3 regions of the Streptomyces incarnatus genome follow, and region 3 is predicted to be linked to each of the others. Evidence: riboswitches for the same ligand, from Rfam matches in the RefSeq annotation. Region 3 holds a riboswitch; each other region holds the start of a gene.
What was found. Region 3 has a riboswitch for cobalamin ahead of nicT (Nickel transporter NicT). Riboswitches for the same ligand answer to the same signal wherever they lie in the genome.
Positions count from the first base shown of each region.

Region 1 (7,575 bases), 2.4 Mb from region 3:
CACGCCGAGCCCGTCGACCGCGCCGGCCCGCGACTCGACCTCGTCCTCGATGTGCTCGCCGAGGATCTGGAAGCCGCCGCAGACGCCGAGGACCGGGCGCCCTTCGGCGGCCCGCCGCACGAGGGCGTCCGCGAGCCCGCGCTCGCGCAGCCACTCCAGCGCCCGCACGGTGCCGCGGGTGCCCGGGACGACGACCAGGTCCGCGTCCGCCAGCTCCTCCGGCCGGTCCACGAACCGCACCACGACCCCCGGTTCGGCGGCGAGCGCGTCGACATCGGTGAAGTTGGACATCAACGGGATCGCGCACACGGCGACGCGCAGTACGTCCACGCCGACGGGGGGAGCCACGGTGGACTCCCGGACGGTTCCGCGCAGGGAGACCCGCAGCCCGTCCTCCTCGTCGATGCCGAGTCCGTGCCGGAACGGGAGCACGCCGTACGTCCGCCGCCCGGTCAGGCCCTGGAGCATGTCCAACCCGGGCTCCAGCAGGGAGACATCGCCCCGGAACTTGTTCACGAGGAACCCGGCGACCAGCTCCTGGTCCTCCGGCGACAGCAGCGCCACGGTCCCGAAGAAGGAGGCGAAGACGCCCCCGCGGTCGATGTCGCCCACCACCAGCACGGGCAGCCGCGCGTTCCGCGCGATGCCCATGTTCACGATGTCGGTCCGGCGCAGATTGATCTCCGCCGGGGAGCCCGCGCCCTCACAGATCACCGCGTCATACGTGCCCCGCAACTCGGCCAGGCAGTCCAGCACCGTGCCGAGGAGCTTCTGCTGCCGCCCGCCGTGGTACCCGCGCGCGCTCAGCTCGCCCACCGGCTTGCCCAGCAGCACCACCTGGCTGCTCTGTTCGCCGCCCGGCTTGAGCAGCACCGGGTTCATCAGCGCGGTCGGCTCGATCCGGCACGCCTGGGCCTGCATCGCCTGCGCCCGCCCGATCTCGGCGCCCTCGCGGGTCACGAAGGAGTTGAGCGACATGTTCTGCGCCTTGAACGGCGCGACCTTCACGCCCTGACGCACCAGCCACCGGCAGATCCCGGCCGTCACGACGCTCTTGCCGGCGTCGGAGGTGGTGCCGGCGACGAGGAGTCCCCCGTTCACTTCCCACGTCCCTTCGGGCTCCTGAGGCTCTTGACGCCGCTGACGAGGAGGCGGGCGGCGACCGTGGTGCCGAGCGCGAGCAGGCCGACGCGGCGGGAGAGCCGTACGGCCCGGTCGATGTCGGTGACCCGAACGGCCCGGCCGGTGTCCCCGTTGAGTACGGGCCGGTGCTCGACGCGGCCGGCGTAGGAGAGCGTGCCGCCGAGCCGCACACCGAGCGCGCCCGCGAAGGAGGCCTCCACGGGCCCGGCGTTGGGGCTCGGGTGCCGGTGGGCGTCCGCCTTCCAGGCGCGCAGGGCACCGAGCGGTTCGGGTCCGGCCACGGCCGCGAGTACGGCGGTCAGCCGGGCCCCCGGCCAGCCGGCCAGGTCGTCCAGCCGGGCCGAGGCCCAGCCGTAGCGGCGGTAGCGGGGGGACCTGTGACCGACCATCGCGTCCAGGGTGTTGACGGCCCGGAACCCCAGCAGCCCCGGCACCCCGGCCACGGCCCCCCACACCAGGGCGCCCACGACGGCGTCCGAGGTGTTCTCGGCGACCGACTCGACGACGGCCCGGGCGATCCCGTCGGCGTCCAGCGCCTGCGGGTCCCGGCCGCACAGATGCGGCAGCCGGGCGCGGGCCGCGTCGACGTCCCCGGACTCCAGGGCGCGCCCGATGGCGCGGGCCTCCCGGGCGAGCGACGTACCACCCACCACCGCCCAGGTGGCGGCGGCGGTCAGCGCGATGGAGGCGGCGGCGGAAGGGCGCACGGCGCGTGTGGCCAGCGTGCCGAGTGCGACGGCGCCACCGGCGCACACGGCGGTGTGCACGGCGCCCCAGCCGCGGTGATCGTGCCACAACGCGCGGTCCACGGCAGCGGCCGCCCGCCCGAACGCGGCGACCGGATGCCCGCGGCGCGGATCGCCGAGGAGCAGGTCACCGAGAAGGCCGGCGGCGGCGCCGTACGCGTGAATGCGATCGGCACCCATCGGCTCAGCCGACGTGGGTGGCAGCTGCGCCCCGAAGGGGCGCGGGGAACTGCGCGACCAGCCACGACGGGCCTGCGGACGACCGACGGCTTGTTGTGGCACTCCCCGCGGAGCGCTTGGTGGCGGTCCTTGTCCTGCTGCAGCCGGGCATGGCGATCGATGTCCTCACTCAGGGTGTCCGCGCCCTGGTTCGACGAGATTCGGCGGTGAGAGTTCCTGGCTCCCGGGATGTTCTTCCCCGGTGACAGTGGCGGGACCGCGCCGGATTCGCACCGGCTTCCTCTCCTTGCCGCCGTACATGGCCTGGGCAGTCCACCACGCGCCCGGAACGGCCGTCAACTTGCCGTTGACCTGCGAGGGGAGAGTGTGCCGATCCCCACATCGCGGGACGCCCGTGACCTCCGGGCATGCCGAAGGCTCCTCTCCGTCCAGGACGGAGAGGAGCCTTCGGCATGCCCGATTCGTGTGGCTGGGTCAGGACTTGGAGACGATGAGGAAGATGCCGTACGCCACCGCCGCCGCGCACGCGGCGAAGCAGGCGTACGCGCCGGTGACCGCGAGGGGGGCGGAGCCGCCCTGCGCCGCGGCCTTCTCGCGCCGCGCCAGACCGTTGATGCCGAGGGTGAACAGGGCCACCAGGCCCACGGTGAACACGAGGCTGGTGCCGAAGACGGAGCCGAGGGCCGACCAGTCGATCTTCATGGGGTTGCTTCCTTGGGTACCGGTGTGGCCGGGGTCAGACGGTCGCGGCCGGCGGGGCGGCCTCGGGCGCGGGCTCGGTGGCGGCCGGGGAGGGGATCGTGGCCGTCAGGTTCTCGCTGATCGTGCCCGCCGGGGGCGGGGTCACCGCGGCGATGGCGGCGGTCACCACACCGGCCGGCTCCTCGGTCTCGGCCACCACGTTGGTGTGGTCGACGACCTCGCGGCGGGAGATCTTCCAGATCGCGGCGCTCGCGGCGACCAGGAAGACGGCGACCAGCCCGGTGCCCCAGTCACCGAGGCCCGTGACGGACTCGGCGCCCGCGCCGACCAGCGCGGCGGCCGGGAGGGTGAGCACCCAGGCGATCGCCATGCGGGTCGCGGTGGACCAGCGGACCACCCCGCCCTTGCGGCCGAGGCCCGCGCCCATCACCGAGCCGGAGACGACGTGCGTGGTGGAGAGGGAGAAGCCGAGGTGGGAGGAGGCCAGGATGGCGGTGGCGGCGCTGGTCTGGGCGGCGAAGCCCTGGCGCGGCTCCAGGTCGGTCAGGCCCTTGCCCATGGTGCGGATGATCCGCCAGCCGCCGATGTAGGTGCCGAGCGCGATGGCCAGGCCGGCGGAGAGGATGACCCAGGTGGGAGGGTTGGAGCCCGGGGCGATGGCGCCGCCCGCGATCAGCGCGAGGGTGATGATGCCCATGGTCTTCTGGGCGTCGTTGGTGCCGTGGGCGAGGGAGACCAGGCCGGCGGAGGCGATCTGGCCGGCGCGGTAGCACTTGCGGGTGGCCTCGCCCTCCGCCTTGCCGCCGATGCCGTAGGAGAACCGGGTGGCCAGCATCGAGGCGAGACCGGCCACGATCGGCGCGGCGACCGCCGGGAGCAGCACCTTGGTGACCAGGACGTCACCGTGCACCGCGCCGAAGCCGGCGGAGGCGACGGTGGCGCCGATCAGGCCGCCCATCAGGGCGTGCGAGGAACTCGAGGGGAGGCCCACCAGCCAGGTCAGCAGGTTCCAGAGGATCGCGCCGACGAGGGCGGCGAAGATGACCTCGGGACGGATGCCGGTCTCGTCGACGAGACCCTTGGAGATCGTGTTGGCGACCTCCACGGAGAGGAAGGCGCCCAGCAGGTTGAGCGCGGCGGACATGGCCACCGCGATCTTGGGCTTCAGCGCGCCTGTGGAGATGGTGGTGGCCATCGCGTTGGCGGTGTCGTGGAAACCGTTCGTGAAATCGAACGCGAGAGCGGTTACCACCACTATCGCGAGGATCAGCGAGAAGCTTTCCATTTACCCAGGCAATCGTTCGAGGTCATTGGTGCGACGACCGTAGGCAACCTGGGTGAACGGAAGATGAACTGGGACGGGCGTCAGGGTGTCGATAGAGGGGTGTCGGCGTTCCGCTTGGCCCCGGCGGCCCAGGCGCCCCTTGGCTACCAGCCCCGCGCGAAGGTCCGCAGCCGGCTCGAGGAGCCGTTGAAGAGATTCTGGTCACCCGGCAGCCGGCCCCTGCTGCCGAACTGCCAGAACGTCCAGTACCGCCACCCACCTGGGAGCTTGCCCGGCCGCGAGGTGCCGTGCCGGGCGATCCACAGGGCGTGGCTCTTGGCGAACGCGCGGCTGTTGCCGGTGCAGATCCGCCACCACTGGGTCGTCGTGTAGATGACCGGGCGGCGGCCGGTCTCCCGCTTGACCTCGTTGCTGAAGGACCGGATCCAGCGGACCATCCGCTTCCAGCCCAGCCCGTAGCACTTGTGCTTCTTGTTGTACGGGTTGTATTCGATGTCGAGCGCGGGCGGCAGCGTCCGGCCGTCGGCCCGCCAGCCCCCGCCGTGCCGCACGAAGTACGCGGCCTGCCGGGCGCCGGAGGACCGGTCCGGCCGGGCGAAGTGGTACGCGCCCCGGTACAGGCCCGCCTTGCGCGCACCGTTGTACTGCTGGGAGAAGTAGGGGTTGCGGTAGTCCGTGGACTCGGTCGCCTTGACGTAGACGAACCGTGCGCCCCTGGACCGGGCGGCCGCCCAGTCGACGCGCTTCTGGTGGGACGAGACGTCGTGCCCCCGGGGCAGGCCCGAGGCGAGTGCCTCAGGTGCGGCGGCCACTGCCGCGGTGCCCACGAGGGCGAGCACCGCGGTGGCCGCTGCGAGGACACCGGCACGGTGACGGAGGGGGGTGCGTTCGCTGGCCATGTGTCTCCCCGGGTCGGCGGACGAGGGATCGCCCGGCGGGCAAGAGTGACCATTGAAGGCTCGGTGATCACCGGAACGGCGGCTTTTTGCGGCGATTCACCCCGTCTTTCGCCCATTCGGGGGCGCATGCTTCCGGCCGTCAGCGATCGCCCACCCCCGTCCCCCGGGCGCGGCTGGCAGGATCGCGGCATGGCTGAACAGCGGCGGGACGCGGAACGGGACCGGATCTGGGCGGAGCTGGTCGGGACGGCACGGCGGACCGTAGCGGACGGGCTGGTGGTCGGCACCTCGGGGAACGTCTCGGCCCGCGTCGGCGACCTGGTGCTCGTCACCCCGTCCGGCGTGCCGTACGACCGGCTCGGCCCGGACGACATCACCGGCGTCGACCTGACCGGACGCCAGGTGCTCGGCACGCTGGTGCCGACCAGTGAGCTGCCCATGCACCTCGCCGTCTACCGCGCCACCGACGCGCGCGCGGTCGTCCACACCCACGCCGTGCACGCGACGGCGGTCTCCACGCTCGTGCCCGAGCTGCCGCTGGTCCACTACATGGCCGCCGCCCTCGGCGGCCCCGTGCGCGTCGCCCCCTACGCCACGTACGGCACCGACGAGCTCGCCGAGCACATGCTCCGCGCCCTGGCCGGCCGCTCCGGCTGCCTCCTGCAGAACCACGGCACGCTCACCTACGGCACCGGCCTCGACCAGGCCTACGACCGCACCGCCCAGCTGGAGTGGATGTGCCGCCTGTGGCTGACGGCGTCCTCGGTACCGGGCCTGACCCCGTCCCTGCTGACGGAGGCACAACTGGCGGAGGTGGGGGAACGTTTGAAGGGGTACGGCCAACGGAGGTGACCACGTGCCGCACAGTCCTTCGCTCCGACACTTTCTCGACCGCCTCGCCCGCCTTTCCGCGCCGGCTCCTCGCCGATCGGTTCCGGTTTCCGCGCCGGCTCCTGGCCGATCGGTTCCGGCGGCTCCGCTCGCCGCTGACGCCGGTCGTTCCGGTCCGCCGCGACGGCGCTCGGCCACCACGCACCTTTCCGGCGGTGCCGAACCCACCCGCACCCGACGCTTCTCACCTGGTCCCGTCCTCCGGCTGGCCGGTGACGACGGCCCCCACGACACTGGAGCCGTGCGCACCGTCAAAGCGACCGCCCTCACCACGGCCATAGCCGCCGGCCTGGCAGTGGCTTCCGTCGCCGCCGGCCGCATCGCCAGCGACGCCGCGCTGAAGGCGCCCGCGGGCCGTCCCCTGCCCACCGAACCCCGCCTCACCGTGCACGGCACCGCCCCCGGGCAGATCGCCCTCACCCGCGACCTGGCCTCGCTGCGCCCCGGCACCTACGGCCTGTCCGGCGACGGCTCCCACGCGGTCGTCGGCCCTGTCCTGGACGCGGCCCGGCACACGGCCGACACCGTCGTACGCCGCCTGGAAGGCGTCACCCACGGCACCCTCGACCCCGGCGACGCGGTGTGGCTCACGCCGAACCTGTACGTCGGCAACCCCGGCACCGCCCTCGGTCTCGACCACGCCGACATCGACGTGCCCGGCGAACTCGGCGAGCTGCCCGCCTGGTTCGTGCCCGGGGCCCGGGACACCTGGGTCATCGCCGTGCACGGCCTCGGCACCACCCGGGAACAGGCCATGAACCTCATGGCCCCCCTGCACGCCCGCCGGGTGCCGGTCCTCGCGCTCGCCTACCGCGGCGACCTCGGTGCCCCGCGCCCCCCGGACGGCCTGAACCACCTCGGCGAGACCGAGTGGCGCGACCTGGACGCGGCGATCCGCTACGCCGTGCGCTACGGCGCCCGCCGGGTCGTCCTGCTCGGCTGGTCCACCGGCGCCACCATGGCCCTGCGCGCCGCCGAGCACTCCGCGGTGCGCGAGCGCGTCGCCGGACTGGTCCTGGACTCCCCGGTGCTCAGCTGGGAGGCCACGCTGCGCGCCCTCGCCCGGGCCCGCCGCACCCCGCAGCCGCTGCTGCCGCTCGCGGTGCGCGCCGCCCAGGGCCGGACCGGCCTGTACGCCGACCGGGTCCCCGAACTCACCGACCCGGACGTGCTGACCGTGCCGACCCTGATCTTCCACGGGCCCGGCGACCAGGTGGCCCCCTGGGAGTTCTCCCGCCGGCTCGCCCGCCGCCGCCCGGGCCTGGTCGCCCTGCACACCGTCGCCGAGGCACCGCACGCGGCGATGTGGAACGCCGACCCCAAGGAGTACGAGGAGCGGCTGCGCCGCTTCCTGACCCCGCTGCTCTGAGGACGCTCCCGGCCCTCCGGCGGGCGCGGAGGGCCCGGTGCCGGGCATTCCGTTTAAGGCCGTACGACTGGCCTGATCACCGCTCCTCGCCCCTCCCGGACCCCGTGCCTTGGCCAGTCCCGTCGCCCGCCGTGACATTCCGTTTGGGTTTTCGGACCGTCAACCGGAAGACTGCACCCGTGACGTCCCGTATCCCGCGCGACTCCAGGCTCCGACTCGTCCGACCGCGACCCCTGGCCGCCGCCCCCAGAGCTGTGAACCAGCGGCGTCCGCGCCGCCTCGCACCCCGGCCGCCGGAGGGCACCCCGGCCCCCGCGGAACTGGCCGGAATGGCCCGCACCGGGCTGGCCGGCCCGGTGC
Region 1 is NZ_CP011497.1:6,574,735-6,582,309, forward strand. It holds gene ABB07_RS29720 (cobyric acid synthase) at 1-1,101, opposite strand, end outside; gene ABB07_RS29725 (cobalamin biosynthesis protein) at 1,098-2,069, opposite strand; cobalamin riboswitch at 2,258-2,401, opposite strand; gene ABB07_RS29730 (hypothetical protein) at 2,544-2,771, opposite strand; gene ABB07_RS29735 (inorganic phosphate transporter) at 2,806-4,056, opposite strand; gene ABB07_RS29740 (lysozyme) at 4,200-4,955, opposite strand; gene ABB07_RS29745 (class II aldolase/adducin family protein) at 5,145-5,807, shown strand; gene ABB07_RS29750 (alpha/beta hydrolase) at 6,088-7,215, shown strand; gene ABB07_RS29755 (hypothetical protein) at 7,545-7,575, shown strand, end outside.
Region 1: linked by a shared signal. The riboswitch ahead of ABB07_RS29725 (cobalamin biosynthesis protein) and the one ahead of nicT (Nickel transporter NicT) in region 3 are both predicted to bind cobalamin.

Region 2 (7,575 bases), 1.2 Mb from region 3:
TGCCGCTGCTGATCGCCTTCGGTGTGCTCGCGGCGTACACCTACTCGTCCGGTCTGCGCGCCCCCGCCCTGATCGCCTTCGTCAAGGACGCGCTGATCTACATCGTCATCGCGGTGGCGATCATCTACATCCCGATCAAGCTGGGCGGCTTCGACGACGTCTTCGCCAAGGCGGCCCACGCCTTCAGCCAGGTCAACCCGGCCACGGGCAAGCCGCGCGGTGCGCTCGTGCCCCCGGAGGCGGGCCAGTGGACGTACGCCACCCTGGCCCTCGGCTCCGCCCTCGCGCTCTTCATGTACCCGCACTCGATCACCGCGACCCTGTCCTCCAAGAGCCGTGAGGTGATCCGCCGCAACACCACGATCCTGCCGCTGTACTCCCTGATGCTGGGCCTGCTCGCCCTGCTGGGCTTCATGGCGATCGCGGCCGGAGTGAAGGTCAAGAACGGCCAGCTGGCCATCCCGCAGCTCTTCGAGGACATGTTCCCGAGCTGGTTCGCGGGCGTGGCCTTCGCGGCGATCGGCATCGGTGCGCTGGTCCCGGCGGCGATCATGTCGATCGCGGCGGCGAACCTCTTCACCCGCAACATCTACAAGGACTTCATCAAGCCGGACGCGACGCCGAAGCAGGAGGCCCAGGTCTCCAAGGTCGTCTCGCTGCTGGTGAAGGTCGGCGCCCTGGTCTTCGTCCTCACCATGGACAAGACGGTCGCCATCAACTTCCAGCTGCTGGGCGGCATCTGGATCCTGCAGACCTTCCCAGCCCTGGTCGGCGGCCTGTTCACCCGCTGGTTCCACCGCTGGGCGCTGCTCGCCGGCTGGGCGGTCGGCATGGCGTACGGCACGGTCGCCGCGTACGGCGTCGCCTCCCCGACCCAGAAGCACTTCGGCGGCTCGGCGAAGGAGATCCCCGGCATCGGCGAGATCGGCTACATCGGCCTCACGGCGTTCGTCCTCAACGTCGTGGTCACCGTGGTCCTCACCTTCGCCCTGAAGGCCCTGAAGGCCCCGGAGGGCACCGACGAGACCAAGCCGGAGGACTACACGGCGGACGCGGGAGACCCCGGGGTGCAGGTGGAACTGCCGCCGGCCACCGCGGGCGCCAGTCACTGAACGACTGTCGTACGACGGGCCGCCGGAGGAAAAACCGGCGGCCCGTTGTCGTACCCCTCCGGCACACTCGGTGCCATGGACTTCGTGATCCGGAAGGTGACCCCGGGCGACTACGAAAGCCTCGGCGAGGTCACCGCCCAGGCCTACCTCCAGGACGGTCTCCTCGACTTCGGGGAGAGCGACGCGTACCTCGGTGAACTGAGGGACGTGGCCAAGCGCGCCGCCGACGCGGACGTACTCGTGGCCACGCAGAACGACACCCTCCTCGGCGGGGTCACCTTCGTTCCGTCCCCCGGACCCATGGCCGACATCGCACGCCCCGGAGAGGCCGAGATACGGATGCTCGCCGTGGCCCACGCGGCGCGTGGCCGGGGCGTCGGCGAGGCTCTCGTGCGGGCCTGCGTCGACCGCGCGCGGGCCACCGAGGGCTGCCGGGCCGTCGTCCTGTCCACCCAGCGCACCATGCACGCCGCCCACCGCATCTACGAACGGCTGGGTTTCGTTCGCACGCCCGAGCGGGACTGGAATCCGCTGCCGGGGCAGCTCGACATCACTCTGCTCACCTACGAGTTGACGCTCCGACACCGCCACGACACAACATCTGGGGGTGTCACGACAGCCCGGCACTAGATGTATGCTCGTGCTCGCTGTCGCCGCAGGGGAATCCGGTGCGAATCCGGAACTGTCCCGCAACGGTGTACTCGCGTGCGTTCGCACGCCCGTGTCAGTCCGAGGACCTGCCGGCAGCGCGCGCCCGGCCGTCCGGTCCGGGTGCCTTCCGACGTCCGGGCCTCGCGGAATGGGCCGGTGGACTCGGGCGCCGTCTGCGCTCGTGGCTGCCCCCTGCCCGCCCGCGAGGCCCCCGTGCCGAGCGAGGGAGAGCCCCACGTGACCATCGCGCCAGCAGACCCGGCTTCAGCCGGCGGCATGTCAGCCGGCGGCCTGGAGACCGACGGTCCCGGCACCGCGCTGCTGCGGACCCTGACCGAGCTGACCGCCGACCTGCCCGACGCCGACCCCGGCCGGGTCGCCGCCGCCGCGCTGCGCGGCCGGTCGGCGAAGGCCGACGAGTCGGAGCTGCGCGAGCTGGCCACGGAGGCCGCCGCCGGGCTCATCTCGGAGGACCCCGCCTACTCCCGGCTCGCCGCCCGGCTGCTGACCATCTCCATCCGCGCCGAGGCCGCCTCGCAGGGCGTGACGTCCTTCACCGGGTCCGTGGCCGTGGGACACCGCGAGGGGCTCATCGCCGACCGGACCGCCGAGTTCGCGCGGCTGCACGCCGAGCGGCTCGACGCGCTGGTCGACCGGCAGGCGGACGACCGCTTCGGCTACTTCGGCCTGCGGACGCTCTACAGCCGCTACCTGCTGCGGCACCCGATCACCCGCAAGGTCATCGAGACGCCCCAGCACTTCATGCTGCGGGTGGCGAGCGGGCTCGCCGAGGACGACACCGTCCGGTCCGTGGACGAAGTGGCCGCGCTCTACGGGCTCATGAGCCGGCTCGACTACCTCCCGTCCTCCCCCACGCTCTTCAACTCCGGCACCCGGCACCCGCAGATGTCGTCCTGCTACCTCCTCGACTCCCCGCTGGACGAGCTGGACTCCATCTACGACCGCTACCACCAGGTGGCCCGGCTCTCCAAGCACGCCGGCGGCATCGGCCTTTCGTACTCCCGGATCCGCAGCCGCGGTTCGCTGATCCGCGGGACCAACGGGCACTCCAACGGCATCGTGCCGTTCCTGAAGACCCTGGACGCCTCGGTGGCCGCCGTGAACCAGGGCGGCCGGCGCAAGGGTGCCGCCGCCGTCTACCTGGAGACCTGGCACTCCGACATCGAGGAGTTCCTGGAGCTGCGGGACAACACCGGTGAGGACGCCCGCCGTACGCACAACCTGAACCTCGCGCACTGGGTACCGGACGAGTTCATGCGCCGGGTCAATGCCGACGAGCAGTGGTCGCTGTTCTCCCCGGCGGACGTGCCCGAGCTGGTGGACCTGTGGGGCGAGGAGTTCGACGCCGCCTACCGCAAGGCCGAGCAGGCGGGCCTCGCGAAGAAGACCATCCCGGCCCGGGAGCTGTACGGCCGGATGATGCGCACCCTCGCGCAGACCGGCAACGGCTGGATGACCTTCAAGGACGCGGCCAACCGCACCGCCAACCAGACGGCCCTGCCGGGGCACGTGGTCCACTCCTCCAACCTCTGCACGGAGATCCTGGAGGTCACCGACGACGGGGAGACGGCGGTCTGCAACCTGGGCTCCGTGAACCTCGGTGCCTTCGTCGACACGGCGACCGGGGACATCGACTGGGAGCGGCTGGACGAGACCGTCCGCACCGCCGTGACCTTCCTCGACCGCGTGGTCGACATCAACTTCTACCCGACCGAGCAGGCGGGACGGTCCAACGCCAAGTGGCGGCCCGTCGGCCTCGGCGCGATGGGCCTGCAGGACGTCTTCTTCAAGCTGCGCCTGCCCTTCGACTCCCCGGAGGCCAAGGCCCTGTCCACGCGGATCGCCGAGCGGATCATGCTCGCCGCGTACGAGGCCTCCGCCGACCTCGCCGAGCGCAGCGGCCCGCTGCCGGCGTGGGAGAAGACCCGTACGGCCCGGGGTGTGCTGCACCCCGACCACTACGGCGTCGAGCTGACCTGGCCCGAGCGGTGGGAGGCGCTGCGCAGCCGTATCGCCGAGGTCGGCATGCGCAACTCCCTGCTGCTGGCCATCGCGCCCACCGCCACCATCGCCTCGATCGCGGGCGTGTACGAGTGCATCGAGCCGCAGGTGTCGAACCTGTTCAAGCGCGAGACGCTGTCCGGTGAGTTCCTGCAGGTCAACTCGTACCTGGTGAACGACCTTAAGGAACTGGGCGTCTGGGACGCCCGCACCCGGGAGGCGCTGCGCGACTCGAACGGCTCGGTGCAGGGCTTCGCCTGGATCCCCGAGGACGTGCGCGCCCTGTACCGCACGGCGTGGGAGATCCCGCAGCGCGGGCTGATCGACATGGCGGCGGCCCGTACCCCGTTCCTGGACCAGTCCCAGTCCCTGAACCTCTTCATGGAGACGCCGACCATCGGCAAGCTCTCCTCGATGTACGCGTACGCCTGGAAGTCGGGCCTGAAGACGACGTACTACCTGCGCTCCCGCCCGGCGACCCGGATCGCCCGCGCGGCCCAGGGCCAGGCGCAGACCAAGACCCCCATCCCCGTGCAGCAGGCCGCCGACCCCGACGCCGTCGCCTGCTCCCTTGAGAACCCCGAGTCCTGCGAGGCCTGCCAGTAATGCCCACCCGTCGCCCGACCACCACCCCTGATGGACGGCGCTCCGCGCCGACTGCGCCAACCCGCAATGCCAACCTCCTCGACCCGGGCTTCGAGCTGACCCTGCGTCCCATGCGCTACCCGGACTTCTACGAGCGCTACCGGGACGCGATCAAGAACACCTGGACCGTGGAGGAGGTCGACCTCCACTCGGACGTCGCCGACCTCGCGAAGCTGACGCCCGAGGAGCAGCACCTCATCGGCCGCCTGGTCGCCTTCTTCGCGACCGGTGACTCGATCGTGGCCAACAACCTGGTGCTGACGCTCTACAAGCACATCAACTCCCCCGAGGCGCGGCTGTACCTGAGCCGTCAGCTCTTCGAGGAGGCCGTGCACGTCCAGTTCTATCTGACGCTGCTGGACACCTACCTCCCCGACCCGGACGACCGGGCGGCGGCCTTCGCGGCCGTGGAGAACATCCCGTCCATCCGCGAGAAGGCGCAGTTCTGCTTCAAGTGGATCAACGAGGTGGAGAAGCTGGAGCGGCTGGAGACGAAGGCCGACCGCCGTCGCTTCCTGCTCAACCTCATCTGCTTCGCCGCGTGCATCGAGGGCCTGTTCTTCTACGGCGCCTTCGCGTACGTCTACTGGTTCCGCAGCCGGGGCCTGCTGCACGGTCTGGCGACCGGCACCAACTGGGTGTTCCGCGACGAGACGATGCACATGAGCTTCGCCTTCGACGTGGTCGACACGGTCCGCAAGGAGGAGCCGGAGCTGTTCGACGACGAGCTGGGGCAGCAGGTCACCGACATGCTGCGGGAGGCCGTCGAGGCGGAGCTGCAGTTCGCGCGGGACCTGTGCGGCGACGGCCTGCCGGGCATGAACACCGAGTCGATGCGGCAGTACCTGGAGTGCGTCGCCGACCAGCGCCTCACCCGCCTCGGGTTCGCCCCGGTGTACGGCTCGGAGAACCCGTTCTCCTTCATGGAGCTGCAGGGCGTCCAGGAGCTGACGAACTTCTTCGAGCGCCGCCCGTCGGCGTACCAGGTGGCGGTGGAGGGCACCGTCGACCTGGACGAGGACTTCTGAGCCGGGCCGCGGCACGTCCGCCGGCGCGCGTTCCGGGCCGTGAGGCCGCCGGAGCGCGCGCCGGTACCAGGCGTCCTACCAAGGCATCGGCCTCAGCAGCAGGTTGTGCGGGCGCAGCGTGATGCCCACCCGGGTGCTGTCGTCCGACCCCGCCACCTGCTCGAAGCGGTACTTCGCCGAGACCGCCGCCGTGATCAGGCTCAGCTGGGCCATGGAGAAGTGGTCGCTGGGGCACTTGCGGTTGCCGACGCTGAAGGGGCTCATGGCGTACTTCGGCACCTGCGCGGCCCGCTCCGGCAGCCACCGGTCGGGGTCGAAGTCGAGATGGCGGTCGTAGGAACGGGCGTCGCGCTGGATCGCGTAGGGGCTGTAGACGATGTCCGCCCCAGCCGGAATGCGATAGTCACCGAGCGCCGTGTCGGTCACCGCGCGCCGGGTCAGAATCCATACGGCCGGCCTGAGCCGCATGGCCTCGACGACGACATTGTTGGTGTGCGTGAGTGAGCGGACGTGTGGGAATCCGACGGGCCGGCCACCGGTCACGGATTCGACCTCGGTCCGTACCTTCTCGGCGTGTTCCGGATGTTCCGCGAGCACCTGGAGCAGCCACATGATCGTGGACGCCACTGTTTCGCTGCCGGGGGTGAGTATCGCCACGACCTGGTCGTGGATCTCCTGTTCCCCGATGGGCTCGCCATTGTCGTCCTTTGCCTCCAGCAATGCCGTCAGCAAATCGTCCGGCTTTTGACCAGATGCCCTCCGCTCGGCGACGATCTCGTCCACCAGCAGATGCAAATCGGCCAGCGCCCGGTTGAATTCGCGGTTGGCCGGGAACGGCAGCCGGTACAGCGGCCCGAGCGGGATGACCATCCGCCGGTACATGCCGCGGAAGACGGTGGCGAGGTCGACGCTGAGCCGCTCGGCGCGCTCGTCCATGTACTCGCCGCGCAGCAGGCAGCGGGCGGCGATGCGGACGGCCACCCGGAAGGACTCGGAGGTGCAGTCGACGGTCTCGCCGGGCCGCCAGCGCTCGGTCAGCGCGTGCGCCTCCTCCTCCATGACCGGCCCGTAGTCCGGGATCGCGTCCAGCCGGAACGCGGGCTGGATGGTGCGCCGCTGGCGGCGGTGCCGGGGGCCGTTGGCGGTGGCCACGCCCTCCTTGCCGAGCAGCCCCTCCAGGGACTCCCACAGGGGTCCGTCGATCTTGAAGTCGGGGCTGAGCGCGAGTGCGCCGGTGAGCTCCGGGGTGGTGACGGCGTACACCGTCTTGGGGCCGAGCTTGAGGCGTACGACGTCGCCGTGGTCGCGGAGCCCGGACATGAACGCGAGCGGGTCGCGGACCAGTTTCAGGCCGTGCCCGAGGCCCGGCAGGGCGCCCCCGGCCAGGGGCGGTTCACGCAGTTCGGTCGCGGTCTCGGGGGTCAGGGGCCTTACCGACTCGACGGTCATTACTCACCTGCCGCTTCGTTCGTGACGTACGGGGGCGTGGACCGGTCGTCCCAGGTGTCGACCATGTACCGGCCGGACTCGTGGTGGAACCAGTAGACGGCGCTGAACCAGTTCCGCATATTGCCGACGCAGGCGTGCACCGCGGCGCTCAGCTCCTTTCCGCGGAGGGTGCCGTCGGCCAGACTGTCGGCGAACCGGAGGGCGTCCTGTTCGACCTGGAGGAATTCACTGATGCATTCCTCGACGCGCCGCCTCACTTCGTCCACCGATTCCTCGAGAGTCAGCCCCTCATGGAGGATGAGACTGATGCCGAGATTGTGGACCTCGTCGCCCGCTATTTCCTTGGGCAGCGAGCACAGATCGTTGTACCAGGCGGCGAATTCCTGACTGAGCAGCGCGGCCCGGCGATAGGCCGGGTTTTTCCGCACGAATGCCGGGAGTTCATATCCGGCGCTAGGCTCCAGCAGGTCCGTCCATATCCAGTGCGCGAAGGTGTGCCGGCGCAGGGCGAGGTATTCCTCGACGCCGGGCACGTATCCCTGGACGCGGTTGCGGAACTCGCGGTCGTAGGCCTCGATCACCGCGTGGAAGTGCCGGGCGAACCGCTGGTTCCAGGTGCGCGGCAGGAAGCCGTACAGCCGCAGCACGCTGTCCGCGAAGGCGGCGAG
Region 2 is NZ_CP011497.1:2,984,628-2,992,202, forward strand. It holds gene mctP (monocarboxylate uptake permease MctP) at 1-1,112, shown strand, start outside; gene ABB07_RS13150 (GNAT family N-acetyltransferase) at 1,188-1,742, shown strand; cobalamin riboswitch at 1,747-1,871, shown strand; gene ABB07_RS13155 (ribonucleoside-diphosphate reductase subunit alpha) at 2,001-4,391, shown strand; gene ABB07_RS13160 (ribonucleotide-diphosphate reductase subunit beta) at 4,502-5,458, shown strand; gene ABB07_RS13165 (bifunctional albaflavenone monooxygenase/terpene synthase) at 5,534-6,907, opposite strand; gene cyc1 (epi-isozizaene synthase) at 6,907-7,575, opposite strand, start outside.
Region 2: linked by a shared signal. The riboswitch ahead of ABB07_RS13155 (ribonucleoside-diphosphate reductase subunit alpha) and the one ahead of nicT (Nickel transporter NicT) in region 3 are both predicted to bind cobalamin.

Region 3 (7,575 bases):
GGGCCCGGCGCAGGCCGGCGGCTACGTCGACGGCGGGCGCGGTGCCGCCGGACAGCAGCCAGGAGGCCGGATCGGTGCCGGGCGGGAGCATCAGGCGCGAGGCGTGGCGTACGACGTCGTGGTTGGACAGCACCCAGGTGGCGGTGGCGCCGGCGGCGTGGGCGGTGGCCAGCTCGTCGGTGATGACCCGGCGGAGTTCCGCGGCGTCCCAACGGGCTTCGAGGTATTCGAAGTTGAAGGCCTGGCCGAGTTCGTCGAGGCGGGCGTACAGTGCGCGGCGCGGTCCGGGGACCCAGGCCTCGGCGACGGCGGTGCGCGGCGGGCGGTAGGCGTCGAAGACCTTGCGCCAGTCCCGGTAGATCTCGTGGACCTCGTCGCGGTCCCAGTAGGGGTGGCTGCCCGGCGGGACGAGCGGCAGGGCCTCCTCGCCGGTGGCGCCGAGGTTCCCGGTGTCCCGCAGGGGCTCGGCGAGGTCCTTGGCGAGGCCGTGGGCGACGTCGACCCGGAAGCCGTCGACACCCCGGTCGGACCAGAAGCGCAGGGTGGTGCGGAAGTCGGCGCGGACGTCCTCGTTGTCCCAGTTGAGGTCGGGCTGTTCGGGGGCGAAGAGGTGCAGGTACCACTCGCCGTCCGGGGTCCGCTGCCAGGCGCTGCCGCCGAAGACGGACTGCCAGTCGGTGGGCGGGAGTTCGCCGTGCGCGCCCCGGCCGGGGCGGAAGACGTACCGCTCGCGGGCCGGGGAGCCGGGGCCGGAGCGCAGGGCCTCCTGGAACCAGGGGTGCCGGTGCGAGGTGTGGTTCGGGACGATGTCGACGACGACCTTCAGACCGAGCCGGTGGGCCTCGCCGACCAGGGCGTCGAAGTCGTCCAGGGTGCCGAGGCGGGGGTCGACGTCCCGGTGGTCGGCGACGTCGTAGCCGCCGTCGGCCAGTTCGGAAGGGTAGAAGGGGCTCAGCCACAGGGCGTCGACGCCGAGGCCGGCGAGGTGGTCCAGGCGCAGGGTGATGCCGCGCAGATCGCCGAGCCCGTCGCCGTCGGCGTCGGCGAAGCTGCGGGGATAGACCTGGTAGATGACGGCCTGGCGCCACCAGTCGGGGCTCTTGGGGGAGAGGTCCGGGAAGCGGTCTGCCATACGGGATCCCTTCGGAAAGGACACGACGGTACAGGGAATCTGTCCACATTGCCCGGAAAAGGAACCTTCGGCCCGGCACGGAGCACCTGCCCCGCGCCCTCGCCCCGGTGGCGCGCCTAGCCCGGCGTACCGCAGTGCTCCAGCAGCCCCGCCACCTCGCCGTCCACCACCTGGTACCTGACGACCCGGCCCTCCTTCTCGCCCGCGACGACACCGGCCGCTCGCAGCAGCCGCAGGGCCTGGGAGACGGCGGGGTCGTTCATGCCCGTGGCGATGGCGAGGTCGGAGACGGCGAGCGGACCGGTGTGGTGGAGGGCGAGCAGGAGGGACAGCCGGTTGGGGTCGGCCAGCAGGGAGAAGCGGTCGGCCCAGGTACGGACGTGGCCCGCGTCGCCGATGGCGGCGATCGCCTCGCACACCCGGTGACCGTCGATGGTGCGGCGGTCGGCTCGGTCGGCAGGCACGAGATGCATGGCCTCATCCTCGCAGCCCGGCATGTGATCTTGAATACCTGCTCGGTTGTGCAGCTATGCAGAAGAGCCCCCGCACCCCTACGGTGGTCGGGCCGTGGTGTTCGGGAAGTCGATGCAAGGTCGACGCGGCCCTCGCCACTGTGATCGGGGAGTTCCCGTCCCGTCCGGCACCCGCCGGGCCACTGGTCGGTCGTACGACTGGGAAGGCAGGGACGGCGAACGCACCACCCCGTAAGCCAGGAGACCGGCCACGGCAGCTCACGAAGTGATCCACGAGGTGCTGGAGCGTGAACCGATGGCCAATGCTGCCGATACCCCTGCCGTGACGGCTTCCTTCCGCTGGCGGCGCGAGGACACCGTCAAGACGATCGGGCTGGTGGCGGTGATCGCCGCCCTCCACGTCGTCGCCTTCGGGATCCTCTTCCTCCTCGTCGTCCCCGGCCACTACCAGGTCGGCTCCAAGGCCTTCGGCATCGGCCTGGGCATCACCGCCTACACGCTGGGCGTGCGGCACGCCTTCGACGCCGACCACATCGCCGCGATCGACAACACCACCCGCAAGCTGATGGCCGACGGCAAGCGGCCGGTGTCGGTGGGGTTCTGGTTCGCGCTCGGGCACTCCAGCGTGGTGATCGTGCTCGCCGTGATGATCGCGGCCGGCACGCAGCTCGCCGACAAGGTGACCAACGAGAACTCCGGCACCCACCAGGTCCTCGGCTTCCTGGGGACGACGATCGCCGGCGCGTTCCTGTATCTCATCGCCGCGCTCAACTTGGTGGCCCTCGTCGGCATCCTGCGCGTCTTCCGGGCGATGCGGGCGGGGACGTACGACGAGACCGAGCTGGAACGCCACCTGGACTCACGCGGGTTCATGAACCGCTTCCTCGGCCGCCTCACCCGGTCCATCAGCCGCCCCGGCCAGATGTACCCGGTCGGGTTCCTGTTCGGCCTCGGCTTCGAGACGGCCACCGAGGTCACCCTGATGGTGATGGCGGGCTCCGGTGCGGCGGCGGGCCTGCCCTGGTACGCCATCCTGTGCCTGCCGCTGCTGTTCACCGCGGGGATGTGCCTGTTCGACACGCTCGACGGCACGTTCATGAACTTCGCCTACCAGTGGGCCTTCTCGAACCCGGTGCGCAAGGTCTTCTACAACCTGACCATCACCGGGCTGTCCATCGTGGTCGCCTTCTTCATCGGCACCATGGAGCTGGTCGGCCTCGACCTCGGCAACATCGGTTACGTGATCGTCGCCCTGTTCGTGGTGGTGTGGGCGGCGGCGCTGGCGTACTGGCGCCTGGCCCGGGTGGAGGAGCGCTGGACGGCCCCCGCGTCCGGCGGCCGGTGACGGCACGTCACGTCGGCCCCGGGACCTGGTGCCCCGGGACTAGCGTTCGACCGTCTCCAGGTACAACTTGACGTAGCGGTCCACGGCGACCTCCAACGCCACGTCCACCATCGCCTGTTGGCGCCTGCCCTCGTGGATCTCGGACTCGCCGGGGCGGGGGCGGCGGTCGACGATCGTCTGGCCCCGGGTCGGGCCGGGGGCCAGGGACACCTCGACCGGGAGCAGGCGGGTGGTGATGCCCTGCGGGTCGGCGACCGCGCACACCGCGCCCGCGTCGCCCAGGCCGCCCGCCTCCTCCGCCTCGGGCTCCTCGCCCTGTGCGGTCGGCCGGTGGGCGAGGAGCTCTCCGGCCAGGCGGGTGCCGGGGTCGGCGCTGGTGCGCAGCCGGTGCACCTCCGGGGCGGGCACGACCACCTGCATGAAGACGTCGAGGCCGTACATGGTGAGGGGCACCCCGGAGGAGAGCAGGATCGCCGCCGCCTCCGGGTCGTGCCAGACGTTGAACTCGGCGACCGGAGTCGCGTTCCCGACGGCCACCGCGCCGCCCATGAAGACGACCCGCTCGATGTTGCGGGTCACCTCCGGGTGGGTGCGCAGCAGCAGGGCGATGTTGGTCAGGGGCGCGGTGGGGATCAGGGTGACCGGGCGGGGCGAGGCCAGGATCTCGCGCCGGAGCAGGGCCACGGCGTCCAGCTCGCAGGCGCGGCGCTTCGGCGCGGGCAGGCCCAGGTCGCCCATGCCGTCGGCGCCGTGCACGTGCTGCGCCGGGCGCGCCGGTTCGATCAGCGGGCGCTGCGCGCCCCGGCCCACCGGGATCTCCGGGGCGCCCGCCTGCTCCAGCACGGTCAGGGTGTTGCGGACCACGCCGTCGACGTCCGTGTTCCCGGCCACGCAGGTCACCGCGCGCAGGTCGAGACCCGGGTGGCGCACGGCCAGCAGCAGGGCGAGGGCGTCGTCGACCCCGGTGTCGCAGTCGATGATCACGGGGATGGGCTGACCGGTCACGGCGGGCTCCTTCCGTCAAGCCGACCTTAGATCAGGACGGTCACTCCCACAGTGCGGTGCCGCGTGCGGCCACCCGTGCGGAGATCCGCCGCAGCAGCTCGGGCACCGGCAGTTCCCCGGGCCTGCGGCCGTCCCGCAGCCGTACGGCGGCCAGGCCCGCCTCCGCCTCGCGGGCGCCGATCACCGCCTGGTACGGCACCAGGCGGGCGGCGCGGATCCGGGCGCCGAGGGTGCCCTCGGCGGGCCCCGCGAGTTCGGCGCGCAGTCCCAGCCCGGCCGCCTCGCGCACGATCTCGGCCGCCCGGCCCAGCTGCTCCTCGCCGACCGGCAGGACGGCCAGCTGCACCGGGGCAAGCCAGGCCGGGAAGGCGCCCGCGTGCGCCTCGATCAGATGGGCGACGGCCCGCTCGACGCTGCCGATGATGCTGCGGTGCACCATCACGGGCCGGTGTTTCGCGCCGTCGGCGCCGATGTAGTGCAGGTCGAAGCGGGCCGGCTGGTGGAAGTCGATCTGCACGGTGGACAGGGTGGACTCGCGGCCGGCCGGGTCGGCGATCTGCACGTCGATCTTCGGGCCGTAGAAGGCGGCCTCGCCCTCCGCCTCCTCGTACGCCACGCCGGACGCGTCCAGCACCTCCCGCAGCAGTTCGGTGGCCCGGCGCCACAGCTCCGGATCGGCGACGTACTTGCCGCCCTCGCCGGGCAGCGACAGCCGGTGCCGTACCGCCTCGATGCCGAGGTCGGCGTAGGCGCGGGCGATCAGCTCCAGCGCGGCGCGGGCCTCATCCACCGCCTGGTCCAGGGTGCAGAAGATATGGGCGTCGTTGAGCTGGATGGCGCGGACGCGGGTCAGGCCGCCGAGGACGCCGGAGAGTTCGGCGCGGTGCATGCCGCCCAACTCGGCTATGCGCAGGGGCAGTTCCCGGTAGCTGTGGGAGCGGGAGCGGTAGATCAGGGCGTGGTGGGGGCACAGGCTGGGCCGCAGCACGACCTCCTCCGCACCGAGTTTCATCGGCGGGTACATGTCGTCGCTGTAGTGGTCCCAGTGCCCGGAGATCTCGTACAGCTCCCGTTTGCCGAGCGCGGGCGAGTACACGTGCCGGTACCCGGCCCGGCGTTCGGCCTCGCGGATGTACTCCTCCAGGGTGTGCCGTACCACCGCGCCGTCCGGCAGCCAGTACGGCAGGCCCGCGCCGATCAGCGGGTCGGTGTCGAACAGGCCCAGCTCACGGCCGAGGCGGCGGTGGTCGGGGAGTGCGGCGTTCGCGTTCATGGGCGGGTCTCCTCACTGCGGGAGGCGAACGCCCACGGCACACGAAAGCCCCGGGGCGTTCGCCCCGGGGCTTCGATGCTGGTCAGGTGTCAGCGCGCCGGGACGGTCTCCGGCGTCGTCGTGCTCTTCGGGCACTGCTGGGCGCGCTGCATACGGCGACCGTAGCAGCCGCCGACGCACCGGGTCGAGCCGATTTCGACGGCCCGCCCACCCGGATCCCTCAGCCCCTCGCCCGGAGCCCGCGGCCCGCCCACACCGATCCCTCGGCCACTCACCCCGGCCCCGCAGCCCGCCCACACCGATCCGGCCGACCGCCGACCAGATCCGGGGCCTGCCCACCCCGGCCCCCGGACTCCCCGGCCACTCACCCCGGCCCCGCAGTCCGCCCACACCGATCCGGCCGGCCGCCGACCAGATCCGCGGTCTGCCCACCCCGGCCCCCGGGCTCCCCGGCCCGCTCACCCGAACCGGCAGGTCGCTCACCCGGACGGACCGGAGCGCTGGTGGGCCGGTCGGGGCGGTGGTGCCGTGAGATCAGGCACCCCACCAGCCTGCCCCTCACCAGGCACCCCACGGCCCGCAGCCCAGGAGGCTCCTCGATGACCTCTCTGCACGACGCGCTACGCCCCCGCGGCCTCCCGCTCTGGCTCACCATCGCCGGACTCCTCGCGATGGGCGGCTGCGCGGCGCTCGGTCTGCGGCAGCCGGAGACCGCGACCCCGCCGCTGCCGACGATCGACAAGCCGTCGCCGACCCGGAAGGGAGGCACGCGGGCCGACGGCACCCTCACCGACGAGCAGGCGCAGGCAGCGCTGCTCAACCCGAACGACCTCGGCGCCCCCTGGACGGCGACCGGCGGCGCGGCCACCTGGCGGGACCAGCTGCTGAAGGCGACCACCTCGGCCGGCGCCTGCCAGCGGCTGCTGGACGCCCTCTACACCGACGAGCTCCTCGGCGGCCCCGCCCGGTTCGCCGTCGGCCTGGACGACACCGACACCGACGCCCAGCTGCGCTACCAGATCGCCGACCGCCGCCCCGCCGACGTGGACGCGGCGCTCGCCTGGCTGAGGACGATGCCGGCGCAGTGCGCGCGGTTCACGGCCACCACCCAGGCCGGGATCACGGAGGACGTCCAGGTCTCCGACGCGCCGCTGCCGCAGGTCGGGGACGCGCGCCAGGGCCTCAGGATCAGCCTCGCCGCCACCGACACCGACGACCGGCACGCCACGCTCACGCTGGACGTGGCCGCCGTCCGGGTCGGCCCGGACGCGTTCGCCCTCACCAACGGCGGCCTGCGCGACGTACCGAACGACGCGACCCAGGCCGCCGTCCAGATCGGCGCCCTGCGCCTGGCGGACATCCGCAAGCAGGGCCGGGCGCAGGTCTGATCCGCAGGTCTCATCCGCAGGTCTCATCCGCAGGTCTCATCCGCAGGCCTGGTCAGGGTCTGATTAGCGGCCCTGATCAGCGGGCCTGGTCAGCGGGTCTGATGAGCGGGTCTGGTCTGCGGGGCGTCACAGGGGCGGCTGGGCCGGCGCCGGGCCCAGGGTGGTCGTGCCCGGGGTGGTGCGGTGGCCGAGGCCGGTGCGGTAGGCGTCCAGGGCGGCCTCGATACGGCCCGTGCGGCGCAGCAGGTCGCCCAGGAGGCGGCACAGGTCGGCCAGGTCCCCGGCGGCGCCCGCGCGTTCCAGCAGGCTGAGCGCGCGGACGTAGTGCTCCTCGGCGGCCTCGGTGTCCCGGGCGTCCTCGGCGATGATCCCGAGCAGGCGGTGGGCCGCGGCGGCGTGGACCGCGCCGCGCTCGGAGGAGAAGTCCCCGAGGACGCCCTCCAGGAGTACGGCGGACTCCTCCGACCTGCCCCGGCGGTGCAGCACGTCGGCGAGCTCCACGGCGGCCTGGCTGCGGTACAGGGCGGCCCGGCTCTCCGAGAGCATCGCGTACGCCTGGCGCAACTCGGCCTCGGCACGCTCCAGTTCGCCGTTCTGCGCGCAGACGTAACCGCGCATCCAGTGGCAGTTGGCCAGTTCGGTGCGCAGCCGCAGCGTGCGGTACAGCTCGGCCGCCTTGGCGAGGGAGGCGTCGGCCTCGCTGACCCGGCCCTCGGCGATCAGGGTGCGGGCCACCGAGCGGTGCATCCGGGCGATCAGCGCGGGGTCGCCGGCCCGCGGCGCGAGGGCGAGGGCGAACTCGGCGGCCTGGGCGGCGCGGGCGTGGGCGCCCATGTCCATGTACGGGCCGATCACGCTGGCGTAGAGCAGCAGCAGGGCGTCGGGGTCGTGCAGTCCGCCGCGGTTGAGCTCATCCAGCGTCGACTCCAGCAGATAGACGGCGTAGCGCAGTTCACCGG
Region 3 is NZ_CP011497.1:4,193,835-4,201,409, forward strand. It holds gene ABB07_RS18760 (glycoside hydrolase family 13 protein) at 1-1,132, opposite strand, end outside; gene ABB07_RS18765 (ArsR/SmtB family transcription factor) at 1,249-1,605, opposite strand; cobalamin riboswitch at 1,684-1,872, shown strand; gene nicT (Nickel transporter NicT) at 1,901-2,950, shown strand; gene ABB07_RS18775 (nucleoside hydrolase) at 2,990-3,955, opposite strand; gene thrS (threonine--tRNA ligase) at 3,996-5,228, opposite strand; gene ABB07_RS18785 (hypothetical protein) at 5,828-6,616, shown strand; gene ABB07_RS18790 (helix-turn-helix domain-containing protein) at 6,743-7,575, opposite strand, start outside.